4 regions of the Streptomyces sp. cg35 genome follow, and region 1 is predicted to be linked to each of the others. Evidence: riboswitches for the same ligand, from Rfam matches in the RefSeq annotation. Region 1 holds a riboswitch; each other region holds the start of a gene.
What was found. Region 1 has a riboswitch for cyclic di-AMP ahead of ACQUQD_RS06520 (M23 family metallopeptidase). Riboswitches for the same ligand answer to the same signal wherever they lie in the genome.
Positions count from the first base shown of each region.

Region 2: it holds a riboswitch for cyclic di-AMP, as region 1 does, so the genes downstream of both, ACQUQD_RS16255 (NlpC/P60 family protein) here and ACQUQD_RS06520 (M23 family metallopeptidase) in region 1, are expected to answer to the same signal.
Region 3: it holds a riboswitch for cyclic di-AMP, as region 1 does, so the genes downstream of both, ACQUQD_RS17005 (transglycosylase family protein) here and ACQUQD_RS06520 (M23 family metallopeptidase) in region 1, are expected to answer to the same signal.
Region 4: it holds a riboswitch for cyclic di-AMP, as region 1 does, so the genes downstream of both, ACQUQD_RS10720 (M23 family metallopeptidase) here and ACQUQD_RS06520 (M23 family metallopeptidase) in region 1, are expected to answer to the same signal.

Region 1 covers NZ_CP191268.1:1,337,062-1,342,100, forward strand. The annotation lists gene ACQUQD_RS06500 (hypothetical protein) at 1-106, opposite strand, end outside; gene ACQUQD_RS06505 (hypothetical protein) at 113-448, opposite strand; gene ACQUQD_RS06510 (helix-turn-helix domain-containing protein) at 838-1,221, opposite strand; gene ACQUQD_RS06515 (hypothetical protein) at 1,467-1,781, shown strand; gene ACQUQD_RS06520 (M23 family metallopeptidase) at 1,868-2,623, opposite strand; cyclic di-AMP (ydaO/yuaA leader) riboswitch at 2,627-2,812, opposite strand; gene ACQUQD_RS06525 (tyrosine-protein phosphatase) at 3,190-3,987, shown strand; gene ACQUQD_RS06530 (DUF6126 family protein) at 3,993-4,166, opposite strand; gene ACQUQD_RS06535 (helix-turn-helix domain-containing protein) at 4,159-4,794, opposite strand; gene ACQUQD_RS06540 (aspartate aminotransferase family protein) at 4,865-5,039, opposite strand, start outside.
Region 2 covers NZ_CP191268.1:3,571,073-3,576,111, reverse strand. The annotation lists gene ACQUQD_RS16265 (hypothetical protein) at 1-288, shown strand, start outside; gene ACQUQD_RS16260 (tellurite resistance/C4-dicarboxylate transporter family protein) at 266-1,240, opposite strand; gene ACQUQD_RS16255 (NlpC/P60 family protein) at 1,266-2,456, opposite strand; cyclic di-AMP (ydaO/yuaA leader) riboswitch at 2,464-2,618, opposite strand; gene pcrA (DNA helicase PcrA) at 3,022-5,039, shown strand, end outside.
Region 3 covers NZ_CP191268.1:3,748,994-3,754,032, forward strand. The annotation lists gene ACQUQD_RS16990 (DUF501 domain-containing protein) at 1-13, opposite strand, end outside; gene ACQUQD_RS16995 (FtsB family cell division protein) at 76-573, opposite strand; gene eno (phosphopyruvate hydratase) at 703-1,989, opposite strand; gene ACQUQD_RS17005 (transglycosylase family protein) at 2,358-3,050, opposite strand; cyclic di-AMP (ydaO/yuaA leader) riboswitch at 3,055-3,211, opposite strand; gene ACQUQD_RS17010 (transglycosylase family protein) at 3,393-4,382, opposite strand; gene ACQUQD_RS17015 (cytochrome P450 family protein) at 4,544-5,039, opposite strand, start outside.
Region 4 covers NZ_CP191268.1:2,321,678-2,326,716, reverse strand. The annotation lists gene ACQUQD_RS10730 (M16 family metallopeptidase) at 1-37, shown strand, start outside; gene ACQUQD_RS10725 (M16 family metallopeptidase) at 55-1,422, shown strand; cyclic di-AMP (ydaO/yuaA leader) riboswitch at 1,660-1,824, shown strand; gene ACQUQD_RS10720 (M23 family metallopeptidase) at 1,837-2,625, shown strand; gene ACQUQD_RS10715 (GntR family transcriptional regulator) at 2,849-3,535, shown strand; gene ACQUQD_RS10710 (HPr family phosphocarrier protein) at 3,741-4,022, opposite strand; gene ACQUQD_RS10705 (GNAT family N-acetyltransferase) at 4,212-5,039, shown strand, end outside.

The DNA of each region.
Region 1 (5,039 bases):
CGGGCAGTGCGCGCAGGCGGGAGAGGACGCCTTGGGCTGCGTAGGAGAGTTCGCGTTCACGCTCGCGTACGGCGAGGACTTCGGCGTACGTCAGTGGGTCGTTCACGGTGCCTCACTCGGTATGGGAGGGATCGGGCGCGGATTCGTCCTCGCGCTGAAGCGGCACACGCCCCTGTGAGCGGCTTGTAGCGCGCTCCGCATCGAGAGCGTCGACTCGCTCGGCAACAGCGCGCAGAGCGTCACGTACGGCTTTCACGGACGTCTTGCTGCGTATCGCGTCGTTCAGGATCTCGATAACCCCGGACAACTCCATCGACGTTCCGAAGCCCAAATGCCCAGCGCGAGCGTGCGTTTCCTCGGTGTCGTGCGTCTGCTCGCGGTGGACGTAGAGCATGACGCCCCGGGTGTTCTGGACGTCGGCCGACAGAATGTGCTGCTGCTCGCTCATCGGGGCTCTCTCTCCGCGCGCTCGCGAACGTGCACGCACGCGCTTCTGGGGTTCTGTTCAGAGATCAGGTAGTTGGAGCTTGCTCGACGGCGATAAGCCCAGGGGTTACAGGGGCTCGGCTTGCCGAGACCGGCGTGAGCGAAGCGAACGTGTCTATGGGGGCCCGGGGGGAGGCGACAGTCCCCCCGGAAAGGCAGTGAGCCGAAGGCTCACGACGTTCTGTGTGGCTCGGCTTCTGTGTGGCTCCCCTTCTCTGTGTCTCAACTTCTATGTGTCTCTTGGTGCGTCAAATCTGACGCAGGGGGGTGCGACAGATCTGACGCAGGGGGGTGCGTCATTTTTGTCGCAGGGGGGTGCGTCATTTTTGACGCAGGGGTCTGACCTGGTCTTCACTCGTTTGGCGGTACAGCAGAGGCCCCTGCACGGCTCGGGTGCTCCGGCGGGAACCACTCGGTGAGGTAGAGATTCGCGGTGCGTCCGCCGTTCTCGCGGTACTGCGGACTGCGGGACATGGCGCCCGCTTCGATGAGCAGGGACAGGGTGCGCTCGACGGTTCGGCGGGAGACCTCGCAGTCCTTCGCGATCGTCTTGATGCTGGGAAACACCTCGTCGTAGCCGCCGTACGCGGCGCGCAAGTAGTCGTAGAGCCAGACCTCTTTGCGGCAACGCAGGACAACCCAGAGCGGCGTTTGCGAATATCCCTCTGGACCCCGGTGGGCGATCCTGTCGGCCGCGCCCACGCCACCGAACATGACGTCGTTGCGCGCGCTCACCGCGTGTCACCGCCAGGCCCGACACGGCTACTGACCGTGTCGACAAATGGGCATAGCGGGGCAAGGCCCGGGGGGTTGGGGATCATGCGAGCACAGTAGAGGGCCGCATGAGGAAACTTCAAGCTGAACGAGATTTTCTCAGTTCGCGTGCGATTCGTGCGGGGTCCGCTGTAAAGTGATCGCAGGAAGCGCGACCTACATGCGTCCCCGTCGACGGGGCGCGTGACCAACTACGAGGGACGTAGATGACTGCCGCGAGGATAGAGCCCACGGACACGGAGAAGAACTTCTCCGCCTCGGTGGACCTGGCACTCAGAGTCTCCGGGCTGACTCGGGCGGAGCTGGGGTTTGCCCTCCAGCCGGCCAAGCCTGTCGATGCCGCCAGCGTCAGCCGGCGCATCAGTATGAAGACAAACTGGCTGATGCGTGAGATGCACGCCGCAGCCGACCTGTTCGGCGTGAACCCCCTGGATATGTGCGAACCGGGCAACGCCTGGGTGGCCAAAATCGATCCTTCCGCAGTGCGGAATCGCCTTGAGAGTCTTCATACGCGACCGTAGCCAGGGGTTGACGCGTGGTGAGAAAACCCACTCGGCGCCCGGGGAATATCCCCGGGCGCCGAGAAGATCGCGCGTGGTGCCGCGGCTCAGACGTTGACGCCGTGCTCGCGCAGGTACGCCAGCGGGTCGATGTCGGAGCCGTAGCTCGGCGACGTACGGATCTCGAAGTGCAGGTGCGGTCCGGTGACGTTGCCGGTCGCGCCGGAGAGGCCGATCTGCTGGCCCGCGGTGACGGTCTGCCCGGAGGAGACGCCGACTGACGACATGTGGGCGTACTGCGAGTAGCGGCCGTCGGCGTGCTGGATGACGACCTCGTTGCCGTAGGCGCCGTCCAAGCCGGCGGAGACGACGGTGCCGGCGCCGACCGCCTTGATCGAGGTGCCGGTGGGCACGACGAAGTCGGTGCCGGTGTGGTAGCCGCTGGACCACATCGAGCCGGACTGGTGGTAGGGCGTGCCACTGGTGCCGTCGACGGGCTTCACGTAGTCGGCCGTGGTGGTGCTCGCCTGCGTGGCCGTGGTGGTGGCGCTCTTGGCCGCGGCGCCGTCCAGCGTGAGCTTCATGCCGGGCTTGATGAGGCCGGAGTCGGAGCCGACGACGTCCTTGTTGGCCTGGTAGAGCTTCTTCCAGCCGCCGTCGACGTCCTGCGCCTTGGCGATCTTGGAGAGCGTGTCACCGGCCTTGACCGTGTAGGTCTTCGCGGCGGTGTCGGCGGTCGCCGCGTGGGCGCCGGTGGCGCCGATGAGCGGCAGGGCGAGCGCGGCCCCGCCGGCCGAGGCGACGGCGGCGGCGCGCGTGACGCGCTGGGACTTCGGGCGGCGGTGCTTTCCCTTGGCGGGCATGGCGGATTTCCTCTCCGTCGCCTGCGAGGTGAGCTGTCGGGTTCGGGCTGGAGTTGCCCGGCCGCGCCCGGTGTACGAGCACGACTTCACCCCTAGCCGCATGGGGAATTCCCTCGGCGGCGTACTGCCTGTGGGTCCCCCGCTCCTGCCGTCACGGGTCGTGGTTCGGAGTCCGGGCGGTGGCAGGACTAGGCGTTCCGCCCGGATTGAAGGGTGACCGTAAGGCAGTACGAAAGGCGGCGACAAGCATCGAATTGACTTATGGTGCCGCTTTCTTGATCGACTGAGAGCTTTCTGTGTCACCCTGCGTCGACGGTCGCGCTTTACCGGCGCCATACCTTCAAGAAAATCAAGGGAATTCCCGAGAGGTGGATTCGAGGCGACCGCCACGCACCGTCACGGCTATGAGCCTGCTCACGCGCCCGGCCACAATCTCCCTTCCCTTGCGGATAGTTGGCGCATAAATACCTAAAACGGACACATGGTTGCCGTCGGAATCCATGTCGTATCGTCGGGAGCGCGCCCGCCGGCGAGCAACGCCGGTGATCCGACCGGGAGGAGCCCCCGTGACGCAGCACGCCCCGTCCACCGAGCCCGAGCTGTTCGGAGTGCGCAACTTCCGCGATGTGGGCGGCCTGCCGACGGTGGACGGCCGGAGCGTGCGGCCGGGCGTGCTCTACCGCAGCGGCCATCTCGCCCACGCCACCGCCGAGGACGCGGCGTTCCTCGCCGGGCTCGGCCTGCACACCGTCTTCGACTTCCGCAACGCCGCGGACCAGCGGCTGGAGGGCGCCGACGTCGAGCTGCCCGGCGTGCGCAATGTGAACCTGCCGCTGTCCGACCCGGCGGACGGCGCCGAGTTCTGGCAGATGGTCCGCGACGGCGACATAGAGCAGCTGCGGTCCCTGCTGTCCGAGGGCCGCGCCGCGGACCGCATGATCACGTCGTACCGCTCGATCATCACCCAGCGCACCGCCGAGCACAGCCGCGTGCTGCGCTCGATCGCCGAGGACAGCGTCCCCGCCCTGATGCACTGTGCGGCGGGCAAGGACCGGGCGGGGCTGTCGATCGCGGTGACGCTGCTCGCCGTCGGCGTGGAGCGCGACGCGATCGAGGCGGACTACCTGGAGTCGAACGCGAAGCACCGCCGCTACAAGGTGCGCCGCAGCGGCACGTCCGCCGACGCCTACTCCCCCGAGGTCATGGAGCTGCTCAGCCCGCTCTTCGACGCTCGCTCCACGTACCTGCACGCGGCCTTCGACACCATCGAGCAGACCTGGGGCGGCACGGACCGCTACTTCGAGGAGGGCCTGGGGCTCACCGCGGCCGAGCGCGACCGGCTGCGCGAGCGGCTCCTGGTCTGACCCGGCTACTCGCCCCCGCCCAGCGTGAACAGCAGGTAGATGAAGGCGGCGAGGGCGTGCCCCGCGAAGACGTACACGAGGACCCGGACCCAGATGCCGCGCGGCAGCTTGTCCTCGATGTCCCGCCGGGCGGGCTGTTCCCCGGCGGTGGGCTCGGTCGCGTCGCTCATGTCAGTCATGTCGGGCCTCCCGGGCCGGACCGGCCGCCGGGCCGAGGCACAGCGCGGCGGTCGGGCTCTGCAGCAGGGTGTGTACGAAGAGGAGCTCGGCCCCGCCCGGGTCCCCCGCGGCGATCCGGTGCGGGGTGAGCGAGTCGAAGTGCGCGCTGTCCCCGGGGTCGAGCCGGTAGGACGTGTCCCCCAGGCGCAGCCGCAGCCGCCCTTCGAGGACGTAGAGCCACTCCTCGCCGGGGTGGACGCGCACGATGTCGCCCTGCGAGCCGTACGGCACGTGGACCCGCAGCGCCTGCATGCCGCGGCCGGGGGAACCGGCCTGGAAGTACGTCCAGCCGCCGGCCTCGGTCGCCTCCATGTCCCGGGCGCGGACGACCGCGTCCCGGTCGGCGGGGGTCTCGCCGAGCAGTTCGGAGACCGTCGTACCGTAGATGCGGGCGAGGGCGAGCAGCATCGGCAGCGAGGGCTGGCGCTGACCGGTCTCCAGGCGCGACAGATGCGCGGGCGACAGACCGGCGGAGCGGGCCGCGGCCTCCAGCGTGAGGGCGGCACGGCGGCGCAGGGCACGCAGCTGGGGCGCGACGGCGGGCAGCTCCGGGGGCTCCGGAACCTCCTTCGGGAGGGCAGGGCTCATACGGTCGATTCAGCCAGAGCCCTGCCCGAGGGGCAAATTTATTGCCTCAGAGGCAAACCGTTCCGGGCGGTCAGCGGTTGGCGACCGCCTGCTTGATCAGGGTCTTGCTGAAGTCCCACATCAGCCCGCCGCCACTGTGCGCGTCGTCCATCACGGCGGTGAACGCCGCCACGAACCGCTCGACGTCGGCCTCGTCCACCACGAGCGGCGGGATCAGCTTGATGACTTCGAGGTGGTCGCCGGAG
Region 2 (5,039 bases), 2.2 Mb from region 1:
TTCCTCACGCAGATGTCGGCGATGGGGCAGGGCACGGCCCGCTTCAACAAGGCCATGCTGCACGGCGCCCTGACCATGCTGGTGACCGGTGTCGCCCTGGTCGGCCTCCATCAGGCCGACGACAACACCGTGAACAACATCAAGATCGGCGTGAAGCTGGCGATCCTGATCGTCATCCTCGGCATCGTCTACGTGAAGCGCGACGAGGAGAAGGCGGAGAAGGGCCTGTTCGCGGCGGTCGGCGGCCTCACCGTGGCCAACATCTTCATCGCCGTGCTCTGGACCTGACGGCCCCGGCCGAGCGGGCCGCCCCCACCGCGGTGACCAGCCAGACGGCCACCGCGATCCACAACAGCACCTGTCCCGGCCCCTTGAGCCAGGACGTCTCGACGGCGGTGGCCACGGAGAGCGTGGCCACGGCCGTCACCCCCATCGGGAACACCGTCGACCAGCGCCGCACGTCGTACGTGAACCGCGGCTCCAGCACCTCCGCCACCGCGAGCACCACGTACCAGGCCAGGTCGAGCGCGAGCAGCACCCCGCACATGTCGCGCAGCACCCCGGTGACGTCGGAGTTCCAGAGGTCACCGGCCCGCCCGGCGAGCACCAGCCGGGCCGCCGCGAGCGCCGAGATCCCCAGCGCCCCGCCCGCGATCCAGTGGTCCCCGGCCCCCTCGAACACCTGCCGGCGGTCGAACCGGGCGAACGCGACGACGTACAGCACGATCCCGCACCAGAACACCACCACCGCCGCGTGGCCGAGCCAGGCCACGCCCAGCTCCGCCGACAGCGTCGCCCCGAGCACGGCCAGGCTCTGGGTCGCCACGCAGACGAGGAAGACGAGCCCCGGCATCCGCGGTTTCCAGTGGCGGACGACGGCGAGGAGCAGCACGGGCCACACGAGCGCGGCGATCACCAGCAGCGCCTCGGCGAGCGCCTGCAGGCCCGCCAGCGAGAGCCGGGTGCCGAGGACGCACGTCGCCGCGACCGCGGTCAGCGCGGGCGGCGTGTCCGCCTCGCGCTCCCAGCGGCCGCGGTCGCGGACGAGACGGAGCAGGAAATCGCAGGCCAGCACCGCCCAGAGCGCCGCGGCAAGGACCAGGAAGACACCGGACAGGACGGCGTACCCGGTCAGCCGGAACCCGACCGAGACGATGCCGGTCGCCATCACGGCGGCACCGGCGGCGGGCGGGAGCTGGGACCAGAAGGACTGCGGGATCACGTCCGGGCGGTGCTGCACCGCCCGAACGTAACCGCGGATCCGGTCAGGCGGGGCGCACCACGCTGTGGATCGACCCCGTGCCGTCGTAGTAGATGGACTCCTCGCGGACGTACGCCCCCGGCTTCGGCGCGTGGATCATCATGCCGTCGCCGAGGTAGAGGCCGACGTGGCTGATGTCGTCGTAGAAGAAGACCAGGTCACCCGGCTGGATGTCGGAGAGCGGGACGGTCGTGCCGACCTCCACCTGGTCCCAGGTGGTGCGCGGCAGCGAGATGCCCGCCGCCTTCCAGGCCGCCTGGGTCAGCCCCGAGCAGTCGTACGAGTCCGGGCCCGTGGCGCCCCACACGTACGGCTTGCCCTCCTGGGACTTGGCGAACGCCAGCGCCTTCGCCGCCTTGGCCGCGTAGGTCGACGACGAGCCGGACGAGCCGGACGAGCCGGACCCCGATCCGGACGACGTACCCGAGCCGTCCTCCTGCCGGGCCGCCTCCTCGGCCGCCTTCCGCTTCTGCTCCTCCTCGGCCTTCTGCTTCTGGGCGAGCTCGGCGGCCTTCTTGCGGGCCGCCTCTTCCTTCTTCTTCTCGATCGCCGCGAGCCGCTGCTTCTCCTCGGCCGTCAGCTCGGACAGCAGCCGGCGCGCGTCGGAGAGCTTGGACTGCACGCTCTGCTTCGAGGTCTTCAGCTCGGTCTGCGAGGAGGTGAGCTGCTGGAGGTTCTCCTGCGCCTCGGTGCGCTTCTTCGCGGTCGCGCGCTGCTGCTCCTGGTAGTCGTCGACCGCCTTCTTCTGGCTGGCGGTCATCCGGCTCATCAGGTGGTTCTGCGCGAAGTAGTCCTCGGGGTCGTCGGCGAGGAACATCGTCGCGGTGTCGCTGACCCCGCCCGAGCGGTACTGCTCGGCGGCGAACCGGCCCAGGTCCTGGCGGGCCGCGTTCATCTTCTCGGTGCGCTGCGCGATGTCGTCGAGGAGCTGGTCGACCTGCTTCTTCTTGCTGTCGGTCTGCTCCTTGGCGGAGTTGTACTTCTGCGTGGCGACCTCGGCCTGCCGGTACAGGGTGTCGACCTTCTTCTGCACCTCTTCGAGGCTCGGCCTGGCCGGCTGCGCGGGGGCGGCCTGTGCCGTCTGCGAGAGCAGGGCCACCGAGGTGAGGGCGGCGGTCGTGATCCCGACCGCGGGGGTGGTGCGAAGGCCGCCCGACATCCGGGAGCGGGTGCGCGGCTTGCGGTGCGACGCCAAGGAGGCGACTCCTTCCGTGGTCCGCCTACCGGGTTAGCTGTCGGGTTCGGGCGTACGGAAGGCTGCCCTACGGTCAACTGCCCGATGGTGCCGGGCCGTTGAGTCGATTCACCCCAAGGTCGGTTGGGTCCCCGGTTCCCTGCCTCTCGGCGTACGGAACTCAGCGGGGGCTGCCCGGTCGCCGCGTTGTTCGCGAGCGGGGGGACGGGCTGCCCGCGCAGCACCGTAGCCAACTCGTGTTGCTGCTGTGAAGGTTGATGTTCGATATGCCCGATACATTTTCGTGACCTTGGCGACTCCGCGGCCCCGCACCTGGCCGTATGCGGCCAACCCCTCATGGTCTGCGGCGATTTGTTCGCATTTCGTCCATGCGCTTGTCGGGGATGCGGGAGTGTGTGGGCTTCACTCACTATTTGTGAAGGTGTCGTCATGGAGTGTGACGAGGGGGCGTCCGGTGTCCGGGCCCGGCCGACCCGCGCGTTCCGAAGCCGCTGACCTGCTCGGACGGGCGGTGTGGTGAAGGCGGCGGCGGGGTGTCAGTGGGGCGGCCTAGACTCGTAGAGCGATGAGCAGCCTCTTTGACGACAACTTCCTGGCCAGCCTCCAGCGCGGCGCGGAGGAGCCCCCGCCGCCGCCCGAGGACGAGCACGACGGCCCCGCGCCGGAGCCGATCCCGGACGACCTGTTCGGCGGGAAGTTCGACGTGCCCCCGGCCAGGGACGCCTACTACCGCGACGGCGCCCCCCGCCCGGCCCTCGACCCGGCGGCCCTCCTCGACGGGCTGAACGAGAACCAGCGGGCGGCCGTCGTGCACGGCGGCACCCCACTGCTCATCGTCGCGGGCGCCGGCTCCGGCAAGACCCGCGTCCTCACCCACCGCATCGCCTACCTGCTGGCCGAGCGCGGCGTGCACCCCGGCCAGATCCTCGCGATCACGTTCACGAACAAGGCCGCGGGCGAGATGAAGGAGCGCGTCGAGTCCCTCGTCGGCCCGCGGGCCAACGCCATGTGGGTCTCGACCTTCCACAGCGCCTGCGTGCGCATCCTGCGCCGCGAGTCGAAGAAGCTCGGCTTCACCTCGTCGTTCTCGATCTACGACGCCGCCGACAGCAAGCGCCTGATGGCCCTGGTCTGCCGCGACCTGGACCTCGACCCGAAGAAGTTCCCGCCGAAGTCCTTCAGCGCCAAGATCTCGAACCTGAAGAACGAGCTGATCGACGAGGAGGACTTCGCCGGCCAGGCCGCCGACGGATTCGAGAAGACGCTCGCCCAGGCCTACGCGATGTACCAGTCGCGGCTGCGCGAGGCCAACGCGCTGGACTTCGACGACCTGATCATGACGACGGTGAACCTGCTGCGCGCGTTCCCCGACGTCGCCGAGCACTACCGCCGCCGCTTCCGCCACGTCCTGGTCGACGAGTACCAGGACACGAACCACGCGCAGTACGCGCTGGTGCGCGAGCTCGTCGGCCCGGCCCAGGACGCGGAGGGCAACGACGCGGACCCCGCCGAGCTCTGCGTCGTGGGTGACGCCGACCAGTCCATCTACGCGTTCCGCGGCGCCACGATCCGCAACATCCTCCAGTTCGAGGAGGACTACACGGACGCGACGACGATCCTGCTGGAGCAGAACTACCGCTCCACCCAGACGATCCTCTCCGCGGCCAACGCGGTCATCGAGCGCAACGAGTCGCGCCGCCCCAAGAACCTGTGGACCAACGCGGGCGCGGGCGCCCAGATCACCGGCTACGTCGCGGACACCGAGCACGACGAGGCCCAGTTCGTCGCCGAGGAGATCGACCGGCTCACGGACGCGGGCGACGCGAAGGCCGGCGACGTCGCCGTCTTCTACCGGACGAACGCGCAGTCCCGTGTCTTCGAAGAGATCTTCATCCGCGTCGGCCTGCCCTACAAGGTCGTCGGCGGCGTCCGCTTCTACGAGCGCAAGGAGGTCCGGGACGTCCTCGCCTACCTGCGGGTCCTGTCGAACCCCGAGGACTCCGTCCCGCTGCGCCGCATCCTGAACGTGCCCAAGCGCGGCATCGGCGACCGCGCCGAGGCCATGATCGACGCACTGTCGCAGCGCGAGAAGATCTCCTTCCCGCAGGCACTGCGCCGCGTCGACGAGGCGTACGGCATGGCGGCCCGCTCGACGAACGCCGTGAAGCGGTTCAACACCCTCATGGAGGACCTGCGGACCATCGTGGAGTCGGGCGCCGGCCCGGCCACGGTCCTGGAGGCCGTCCTGGAGCGCACCGGGTACCTCGCCGAGCTGCAGTCCTCCACGGACCCGCAGGACGAGACCCGCATCGAGAACCTTCAGGAGCTCGCCGCCGTCGCCCTGGAATTCGAGCAGGAGTCCGGCGCGGCGGCCGAGGGCGCGGAGGAAGGCGAGGACGACGGCGCGTCCGCGGGCACCCTCTCCGACTTCCTGGAGCGCGTCGCGCTCGTCGCCGACTCCGACCAGATCCCCGACGAGGAGGACGACGGCAGCGGCGTCATCACCCTGATGACCCTGCACACCGCCAAGGGCCTCGAATTCCCCACGGTCTTCCTGACCGGCATGGAGGACGGCGTCTTCCC
Region 3 (5,039 bases), 2.4 Mb from region 1:
GGGGCGTTTCCATGGCTGTCTCTGAGTGTCTTTCGTGTACGTGGATCAGTGGAGGGGGTGCGGCGGGGCGGCGGCTCAGCCGTCCGCCCGGTCGGCCTTGTCGACGCCGTCCCAGACGTTCGAGTACCAGGGGCGGTCGGCCTCGCCCTGCTCGGCGCGGCTCGACTCAGTGGAGCGCGGATCGGGCACCACGTACCCGGTCTCGCCCGGCATCACCATGTGCAGCCGTTCGCGGATGCGCTGCTCGGCGTACGTGTCGTCCTGCCAGCGGGCCTTCTCGTCACGCAGCCTGTCGACCCGGTCCCTGGCCTCCTGCTGCTGGCGCTGCAGGTCCGCGATCTCGCCGCGCTGGGAGACGTACTGCCTTATCGGGTACGCGAGCGCGACCACGAGGGTGCAGACGACGAGGGCGAGCAGGGCCGCGCGGCCGGTGAGGCGGGAGCGGCGGGCCTGGCGCTTGTTCTGCGAGCGGTAGACGCGCTCCGCGGTCTGCTCGCCGAGCAGGCGCAGGCGGGTGGCCGTGGAGAAGCGGGCGGCGTCGTCGCGGCCCCTGCTTCGGAGCTTTCCCGGCATCGCCTCTGGGCCTCCCCGTCTGCCTGCGGCACCTGGCGGCACCCGTCTACGTGCGTACGTCCCCGCACACGGTACGGGACCGAGTGCGGGGACGTACGGAACTACTGCCTCAGCAGGCGTCGGGGCCGGTCAGCCCTTGAAGCGGGGAAATGCGCTGCGACCGGCGTAGACCGCCGCGTCGTCCAGGATCTCCTCGATGCGAAGGAGCTGGTTGTACTTGGCGACACGCTCGGAGCGGGCCGGGGCGCCGGTCTTGATCTGGCCGCAGTTGGTGGCGACGGCCAGGTCGGCGATGGTGACGTCCTCGGTCTCGCCGGAGCGGTGCGACATCATGCACTTGAAGCCGTTGCGCTGGGCCAGCTCGACGGCGTCCAGGGTCTCGGTCAGCGAGCCGATCTGGTTGACCTTGACGAGGAGGGCGTTCGCCGAGTTCTCCTCGATGCCGCGGGCCAGGCGCTCCGGGTTGGTGACGAAGAGGTCGTCGCCGACGAGCTGGACCTTGTCGCCCAGCTTCTCGGTGATGACGTTCCAGCCGGCCCAGTCGTCCTCGTACAGCGGGTCCTCGATGGAGACGAGCGGGTACGCGGAGACGAGCTCCTCGTAGTACTCGGTCATCTCGGCCGCCGAGCGCTCCTTGCCCTCGAACTGGTACTTGCCGTCCTTGTAGAACTCGGAGGCGGCGACGTCCAGCGCGAGCGCGACCTGCTGGCCGGGGATGTAGCCGGCCTCCTTGATGGCCTCGAGGATGAGGTCGAGGGCGGCGCGGTTCGACTCCAGGTTCGGGGCGAAGCCGCCCTCGTCGCCGAGGCCGGTGGACAGGCCCTTGGCCTTCAGGACCTTCTTGAGGGTGTGGTAGACCTCGGTGCCCCAGCGCAGCGCCTCGGAGAAGGACTCCGCGCCGATCGGGGCGATCATGAACTCCTGGATGTCGACGTTGGAGTCGGCGTGCGACCCACCGTTCAGGATGTTCATCATCGGGACGGGCAGCAGGTGCGCGTTCGGACCGCCGAGGTAGCGGAAGAGCGGCAGGTCGCTGGCCTCGGAGGCGGCGTGGGCCACGGCGAGCGAGACGCCGAGGATGGCGTTGGCGCCGAGGGAGCCCTTGTTGTCCGTGGCGTCCAGGTCGAACATCGCCTGGTCGATCAGGCGCTGCTCGGTGGCGTCGTAGCCGACGAGCTCCGGGCCGATCTGCTCGATGACGGCGAGGACGGCCTTCTCGACACCCTTGCCCTGGTAACGGTTGGGGTCACCGTCACGGAGTTCGATGGCCTCGAAGGCACCGGTGGAGGCACCGGACGGAACGGCAGCACGACCCGTGCTGCCGTCGTCGAGGCCGACCTCGACCTCGACCGTGGGGTTGCCTCGGGAGTCCAGGATTTCCCGGGCTACGACGACGTCGATGGACGGCACGAGCATCTCCTTCTGGGATGTGACGCAACTGGGCGGGCTGCCTCGGTAACGCATTCCCGCACCCATGAGCCTAACCGGCTCCGGGGCATCGGCCAGCCGACCGCCCGTCTCGTGGACAACGCCGTTAGCGAAATGTTCCCAACTGGAACAAAACGGGGTGGTGGCGTGCGGGTGACGGAATCCCGTCCGCCGTGTCCGGGCCGAGCGCCGGGTGCGGGTCGCGGGCAGCCGCGACGGTGCCGCAGTCGGCGGACAGCAAGGCGCCCCACCCCGGATGCCGGGATGGGGCGCCGATGCGAGCGGCCCGTTACATGGGGACGGGTCGAAAGAGCTCGGCGTCCGCCGATGCCGAGGCTCCCCTCTATACGTGCGGCTTACTTCAGGTGCAGCTGCTGACCCGGGTAGATCAGGTCGGCGTCGGTGACGATGTCCTTGTTGAGCTTGAACACCTTCTGCCAGGTGGTGCCGTGCGCCTCGGCGATCTTGCTGAGGGTGTCGCCGTGCTTCACCTTGTACTCGCCGTCGCCCTTCTTGACCTTCTTGCCGGTCGGGGTCGTGACGGTCTTCTTCGACTCCTGCTGCTGCGGCGCCTGGCGCTGCTCGGAGCGGGTGGTCGTGGAGGACTCGGAGCGCTGCTGCGGCTGAGCCTGCTGCTGCTTCGGCTGCTCGGGAGCCGGGGCGGAGTTCGAGGTGGAGGCGCCGGACAGGCCCACACCACAGCTCGGCCAGGCACCCTTGCCCTGCGCGGCGAGGACCTTCTCGGCGACCGATATCTGCTGGGCCTTGGAGGCCTGGTCGGCGGAGGAGGCGTAGGCGGTGCCGCCGTACGCGGCCCAGGTCGAGGACGAGAACTGGAGGCCGCCGTAGTAGCCGTTGCCCGTGTTGATGGACCAGTTGCCACCGGACTCGCACTGCGCGACCTGGTCCCACTCGGAGGTGGAGGCGGCGGAGGCGGAGGTGGCGCCCATCAGCGGGACGGCGACAGCGGCACCGGCGACGCCGGCGAGCGTGGCGACACGGACGGCCTTGGACGGGCGGCGGTGCTTGCCCTTGCTGGAAAGCAGCATGGAGAGATCCCCTCACCGACGCCTACGAGGTGAGCTGTCGGGTTCGGGCCAGTGAGTGCCCGGCCGCGCATCCTTGTGCGCGGCTTAACCCCAAGCCGTCTCGGTCTCCCTGAACGGCACTTACCTGGGTCCCCCGCTCCTGCCTACGGCGCTGACGCGTCGACTGTTCCCGTACGGACGTTGGCAGGATTCGGCGTGACGTCCGTCGGGGCCCGCAGTGGCGAGCGGTGACGACGTTAAGCAGTGGATCCGCCCGATTTCAAAGACGATCAGGGTCTTTGAGACTCATGTCTCACTCGCGCAAAAGTGGACATACGCGCCCCAACCAGCCCTGAACTCCCGCTACTTTTCGCCCGATTCGAGGCCAAGATCCAGACTCTGACCAGGAAGGATGAGGTCGGGGTCGGAGCCGACCGTCTTCTTGTTCAGGTCGTAGAGCGCATCCCACCCGCCGTCGACGTCATGGGCGTCGGCGATGTCCCACAGGTTGTCGCCGGAGCGGACCGTGTACGTCCCTTCGTCGCGCCGCTCCTCGCGGGAGGCGTGACGGCCTTCTCCCGTACGGGAGTCGGAGGTGTCGTCCGTGGCGCGGTCGCCGCGGTGACGGCCGCCGGCGGAGGCGTCGTCCGAGGCCGGGGCGGACGGGGTGGCCGCGTCCGAGGGCTCCTGATCGGCCGCCGAGCCGGAGGCGTCGGCGCTGGGGTCGGTGCCGGAATCGTCGGCGGACTGCCCCGACTTGTCCGACTTGTCGCTTGCCGTGTCGCTCGGGTCGTCGCTCGACGTGTTACCGGAGGTATCGCCCGTCGCGTCGGCTGACGGGGTGTCCGATGTGCCGGACCCGTCGTGATTCTTGTCTCCCGAATCCGTGGCGGAGTCGTCGGCGGAGTCCGAGGAGCCGTCCGAGGAGTCGTCCGACGGGGAGGCGCTCGCGCCCGGGTCGACATCGGCCGAGTCGTCGCTCTTGGTGAGACCGGCCACGATCGAGCAGCTCGGCCAGGCGCTCGGCCCGCGGTCGTCGAGCGCTTTCTCGGCGACGGCTATCTGCTGGGATCTGCTGGCCTCGTCGGCGCGCGCGGCGTAGTCGAGACCGCCGTACTGCTCCCACATCTCCTGCGAGAACTGCAGTCCGCCGTAGTACCCGTTGCCCGCGTCCAGGCTCCACTGGCCGCCGGACTCGCACTCGGCGAGCTTGTCCCACGTGCTGGTGGAGGCGGCGCTCGCGTTGGTCGCGGCGAGCAGCGGGATCGCGATGGCGCTGCCGGTGACACCGGCGGCGACAACGAGAGCGGGTGCCTGACGGGGGCGACGGTGACGACCGTTCCCGGAGAGCATGCGGTTCCCTTTCGCGAGGCTGATGCTGCTGCACGCGACGGGTGATGCGGGAGTGCAGGATGTGCACATGTCGCGATGACTGGTGAACGTAGCGGGACTCGAACGCTTGTCACAAGTCGATGCAGCGCAGATCACGTGAAAGTCACAGATGTGACGGCTCGTCAGTTCTGGTGGGGCGTGAACTCCACCGGCAGCGTGCGCAGTCCACGCATGATGAGACCGCCGCGCCACCGCAGATCGGCCGGATCCTGGGCAAGTCGCAGGTCCGGAAGGCGCGTCAGCAAGGTGGCGAGCGCGGTCTGTCCCTCCAGGCGCGCGAGGGGGGCGCCGAGGCAGTAGTGGATGCCGTGGCCGTAGCCGAGGTGCTGGTTGTCGCGGCGCGCGAGGTCGAGGGTGTCGGGTGCGGCGAAGCGCGCCGGGTCGCGGTCGGCGGCGGCGAGCACGACGAGGACCGGGTCCCCGGTGGCGATGTCCTGGCCGCCGATGGTGAGGGGTTCGGTCGCGAACCGCCAGGTCGCCAGCTCGACCGGGCCGTCGAAGCGCAGCAGTTCCTCGACGCCGGTCGCCAGCAGCCCGGTGTCGCCCTCGGCCAGCGCCCGCTGCAGCCGCGCGCGCTGCTCGGGGTGGGTGAGCAGGGCGTACGTGCCGTTCCCGATG
Region 4 (5,039 bases), 980 kb from region 1:
CGAGAGCGACGAGAACGACGAGGAGGCGGGCCGGTGACCGAGCAGCTCGCGACCATGGACTTCCACCCCCAGCCGCAGGCCGGCGCGGCCAAGCCGTGGGCGTTCCCCGCCCCGGAGCGCGGCGAGCTCGCCAACGGCCTGACGGTGCTGCGCTGCCACCGTCCCGGCCAGCAGGTCGTCGCCGTCGAGATCAACCTGGATGCGCCGCTGGACGCCGAGCCCGCCGGGCTCGACGGCGTCGCCACGATCATGGCGCGTGCCTTCAACGAGGGCACCGACAAGCACTCCGCGGAGGAGTTCGCGGCGGAACTGGAGCGCTGCGGCGCCACGTTGGACGCGCACGCCGACCACCCCGGCGTCCGCGTCTCCCTGGAAGTGCCGGTCTCCCGCCTCCCCAAGGGGCTGGCCCTGCTGGCCGACGCCCTGCGGGCGCCCGCCTTCGCGGACAGCGAGATCGAGCGCCTCGTCCGCAACCGCCTGGACGAGATCCCGCACGAGAGCGCCAACCCGGCCCGCCGCGCCGCCAAGGAGCTCTCCAGGCAGCTCTTCCCGGCCGGCTCGCGCATGTCGCGCCCGCGTCAGGGCACCGAGGAGACCGTCGCCGCCATCGACGCGGCGGCCGTGCGCGCCTTCTACGAGAAGCACGTACGTCCCGCCACCGGGACCGTCGTCGTGGTGGGCGACCTGACGGGCACCGACCTCGACGCCCTCCTCGCGGACACGCTCGGCGCCTGGACCGGCGACACGAGCGAGCCGCGCCCGGCGCCGCCGGTCACCGCGGACGACACCGGCCGGGTCGTCGTCGTGGACCGTCCGGGAGCGGTGCAGACGCAGCTGCTCATCGGCCGGATCGGGCCCGACAAGCACGACCGCGTGTGGGCGGCGCAGATCCTCGGCACGTACTGCCTCGGCGGCACGCTCACCTCGCGCCTGGACCGCGTCCTGCGCGAGGAGAAGGGCTACACCTACGGTGTGCGGTCCTTCGCCCAGGTGCTGCGGTCCGCGCCCGACGGGACGGGCGCGGCGATGCTCGCCATCAGCGGCTCCGTGGACACTCCGAACACCGGACCCGCGCTCGACGACCTCTGGAAGGTCCTGCGCACGCTGGCCGCCGAGGGCCTCACGGACGCGGAACGCGACACGGCCGTGCAGAACCTGGTGGGTGTGGCCCCGCTGAAGTTCGAGACGGCCGCGGCGGTCGCGGGCACCCTCGCCGACCAGGTCGAGCAGCAGCTGCCGGACGACTTCCAGGCCCGGCTGTACCGCCAACTCGCCGAGACGGGCACCGTGGAGGCCACTGCGGCGGTCGTGAACGCCTTCCCGGCCGACCGGCTGGTGACGATCCTCGTGGGCGACGCCGCGCAGATCGAGGAGCCCGTCAGGGCCCTCGGCATCGGTGAGGTGACCGTGGTCACGGGCTGACCCCCGTCCCGCACGCCGCACGAAGCCCCGATGGTCACGCCGACCACCGGGGCTTCGTGCTGTCGCTCACGTCCGTCCACGACCGGCCTTGGATCACGAATGTCCGAATTGGGGCGGAGGTTGCCTGTCTGGTCTGTGGCATGCACTACAAAAGCCGGGATCCGTTTGTTGATTAAAAGATGTCCCGTTTAGCGTCGGTCCGGCTGTCCGCCAGACCTACGTCGCGCCCGCGACACCGGACAGTCATCGCCGAGTCCCCCACGGCGCGAGCCAGGGGAGCCGGGGACCCATCGCAGTCCCTGGGGTGAATCGGACGCTCTTCCCGTACGGGGAGGGTGTCCGTAGGAGACCTTCCTGCTCCGAACCCGTCAGCTAACCCGGTAGGCGAGAGGGAAGGAAAGGACCAGCCACTTCATGGCGTTCACCCGTGCCACCGGGAAGCACCGTCGTCCCAGCCGTCTCACGCGTACCACCGCGCAGGTCGCGGGTGTCGCGGCGATCACCACGACCGGTGTCCTCGGAGGCCTCGCCGCCCCCGCTCTCGCCGCCGACAACGCGGCCGCCGACCAGAACGGCCTGACCCAGGCCATCGCCATCGGCGACTCCCTGGCCGACCAGATCGACGCGCAGGCCTCCGCGCAGAAGAAGGCCGCCGCTGAAGCCGCCGCCAAGAAGAAGGCCGAGGCCGAGGCGAAGAAGAAGGCCGAGGAGGCCAAGCGCGAGGCCGAGGCGAAGGCCAAGAAGGAGCGCGAGGCCAAGGAGCGCGCCGCCCGTGAGGCCGAGCGCAAGCGCCTCAACTCCTTCGTGGCACCGATCACCGGCTCCTACGTCTCCACCGCCTACAAGGCGAGCAGCGGCCTGTGGTCCTCCGGCAGCCACACCGGCATCGACTTCCACGCGGCGAGCGGCACCTCCGTGCACGCCGTGGGCTCCGGCACCGTCGTCGAGGCCGGCTGGGGCGGCGCGTACGGCAACAACATCGTGATCAAGATGAACGACGGCACGTACACCCAGTACGGTCACCTGTCGTCCATCGGTGTCTCCGTCGGCCAGGCCGTCACCCCCGGCCAGCAGATAGGCCTCTCCGGCGCCACCGGCAACGTCACGGGCCCGCACCTCCACTTCGAGGCCCGCACGACCCCCGACTACGGCTCCGACATGGACCCCGTCGCGTACCTCCGCTCGCACGGCGTGAACGTCTGACGCATCCGCAGCAGCAGTCCCCGAAAGCCCCGGCCGCCGAGCCGGGGCTTTCGCGTGTGCACGCCGTTCCTGTCCAAAAAATATCCATGGATTCCGGCCTGCCGTCGGAAATTCAAGGAGGGTGGAATAGAGTCACTGGGCGGGCGCGTCGAACAGGTGTCAATCGCGCTTGCACGGGCGTCAATCGACCGCGTTTCGCGGGGATTAAGGCGGAGGTCGGGTCATGCGCATTCCCGCGCACTCGGTATGCACGGCGATCCGCGACGACATCGTCGCGGGTGTCTACGAGCGCGGCAGCAGGCTCACCGAGGAACTGCTCGCGCGCCGCTACGGGGTCTCGCGCGTCCCGGTCCGCGAGGCGCTGCGCACCCTGGAGGCCGAGGGCTTCGTCGTCACGCGCAGGCACGCGGGCGCGTGCGTGGCCGAACCCACCGAGCAGGAGGCCGCCGACCTGCTGGAGATCCGCATGCTGCTGGAGCCGCTGGGTGCCGCACGCGCCGCGCAGCGCCGCACCGAGGCCCACCTCAAGGTGCTGCGTGGCCTGGTCAGGCTGGGGCAGGAGCGCTCCAGGCGGGGCCAGAGCGAGGATCTGCGCTCCCTGGGCGGCTGGTTCCACGAGACCCTCGCACAGGCCTCGGGAAGCCCCGGCCTGATCACCCTGCTCACCCAGCTCCGGCACAAGATCGCGTGGATGTACGCCGTCGAGACCCCGGCCCAGCCGGGCGATTCCTGGGCGGAGCACGGCGCCATCGTGGACGCGGTGGCCCGCGGCGACGCCGAGCGGGCCCGCTCCCTGACCGCCCTGCACACCGAGCGCGCCGTCACGGCCCACCGGCTGCGCGTCCCCCGCGCGGGCGACCGTGTGAGGACTTCGCAACATGCCGTAAACACGGCGGGGCTCCAGCATTAACAGGGGGGCCGTATACAAAGAAGTGCGGTATTCATCGAATGAGCCGCGCAGTATCTTTTGCCGCCCTGATTAAAGACGTCCAGTGCGGTGTAATTCTGCTGCCCTATTCGGCGTGCTTGAATTTCGCGCGGTGGTGTCCGAATGCGAAAACGGCGGAGCCGCGCGCCCTCGAAGGGAAACGCGCGGCTCCGCCGAACTGATGGGATCAGACGGTCTCGGGAAGCTCCTCGAGGCCCTCGGAGACCAGCTTCGCCAGACGGTCGAGCGCGGCGTCCGCACCCTCGGCGTCGGAGGCCAGGACGATCTCCTCGCCGCCCTGGGCGCCCAGGCCCAGCACCGCGAGCATGGAGGCGGCGTTGACCGGGTTGCCGTCAGCCTTGGCGATCGTCACGGGGACGCCGGCCGCCGTGGCCGCGCGGACGAAGATGGAGGCGGGGCGGGCGTGGAGGCCCTCGGCCCAGCCGACGTTGACGCGGCGCTCAGCCATGTGATGCTGCCCTTCAGGTGTCTCACGGTTGTCTAGACCATTCTCACACACCGTGGAGCGTGCTCGACGCGGACCCAGGTCCCCTCCGAGCACTGCCCTTCGGCCTTCCATAGCCTGCCTCCCACGCGCGCGGGCCGCGACCCGTACGACTGTCGCCCGCTTGTCGGTGGCCAGCCCTACCCTTGCGGCATGGAGACCCCGTCGGACCGGCACGCCTACCCCGCCCACTGGGAGGCCGACGTCGTGCTGCGCGACGGCGGCACCGCCCGGATCAGGCCCATCACCACCGACGACGCCGAGCGCCTGACCAGCTTCTACGAGCAGGTCTCGGACGAGTCGAAGTACTACCGCTTCTTCGCGCCCTACCCCCGTCTGTCCGACAAAGACGTCCACCGCTTCACCCATCACGACTACGTGGACCGCGTCGGCCTGGCCGCCACGGTGGGCGGCGAGTTCATCGCGACCGTCCGCTACGACCGGATCGACCCGAACGGCAGACCCGCCTCCGCGCCCGCCGACGAGGCCGAGGTCGCCTTCCTCGTGCAGGACGCCCATCAGGGGCGCGGCGTGGCGTCCGCCCTTCTGGAGCACATCGCCGCCGTCGCCCGGGAGCGCGGCATCCGCCGGTTCGCCGCCGAGGTGCTCCCCGCCAACACCAAAATGATCAAGGTGTTCACGGACGCCGGATACACCCAGAAGCGCAGCTTCGAGGACGGCGTCGTCCGCCTGGAGTTCGACCTGGAGCCCACGGAGGCGTCCCTCGCGGTGCAGCGCGCCCGTGAGCAGCGTGCCGAGGCCCGTTCCGTGCAGCGGCTCCTCGCCCCCGGCTCCGTCGCGGTGATCGGCGTGGGGCGGGCACCCGGAGGAGTGGGCCGCAGCGTTCTGGACAACCTCAAGGACGCGGGCTTCACGGGCCGCCTGTATGCGGTGAACAAGGCGTTCCCCGAGGACCTGACCGAGGTCGACGGCGTTCCCGCGCACCGTTGCGTCCGCGACATCGACCCGGCCGAGCCCGTC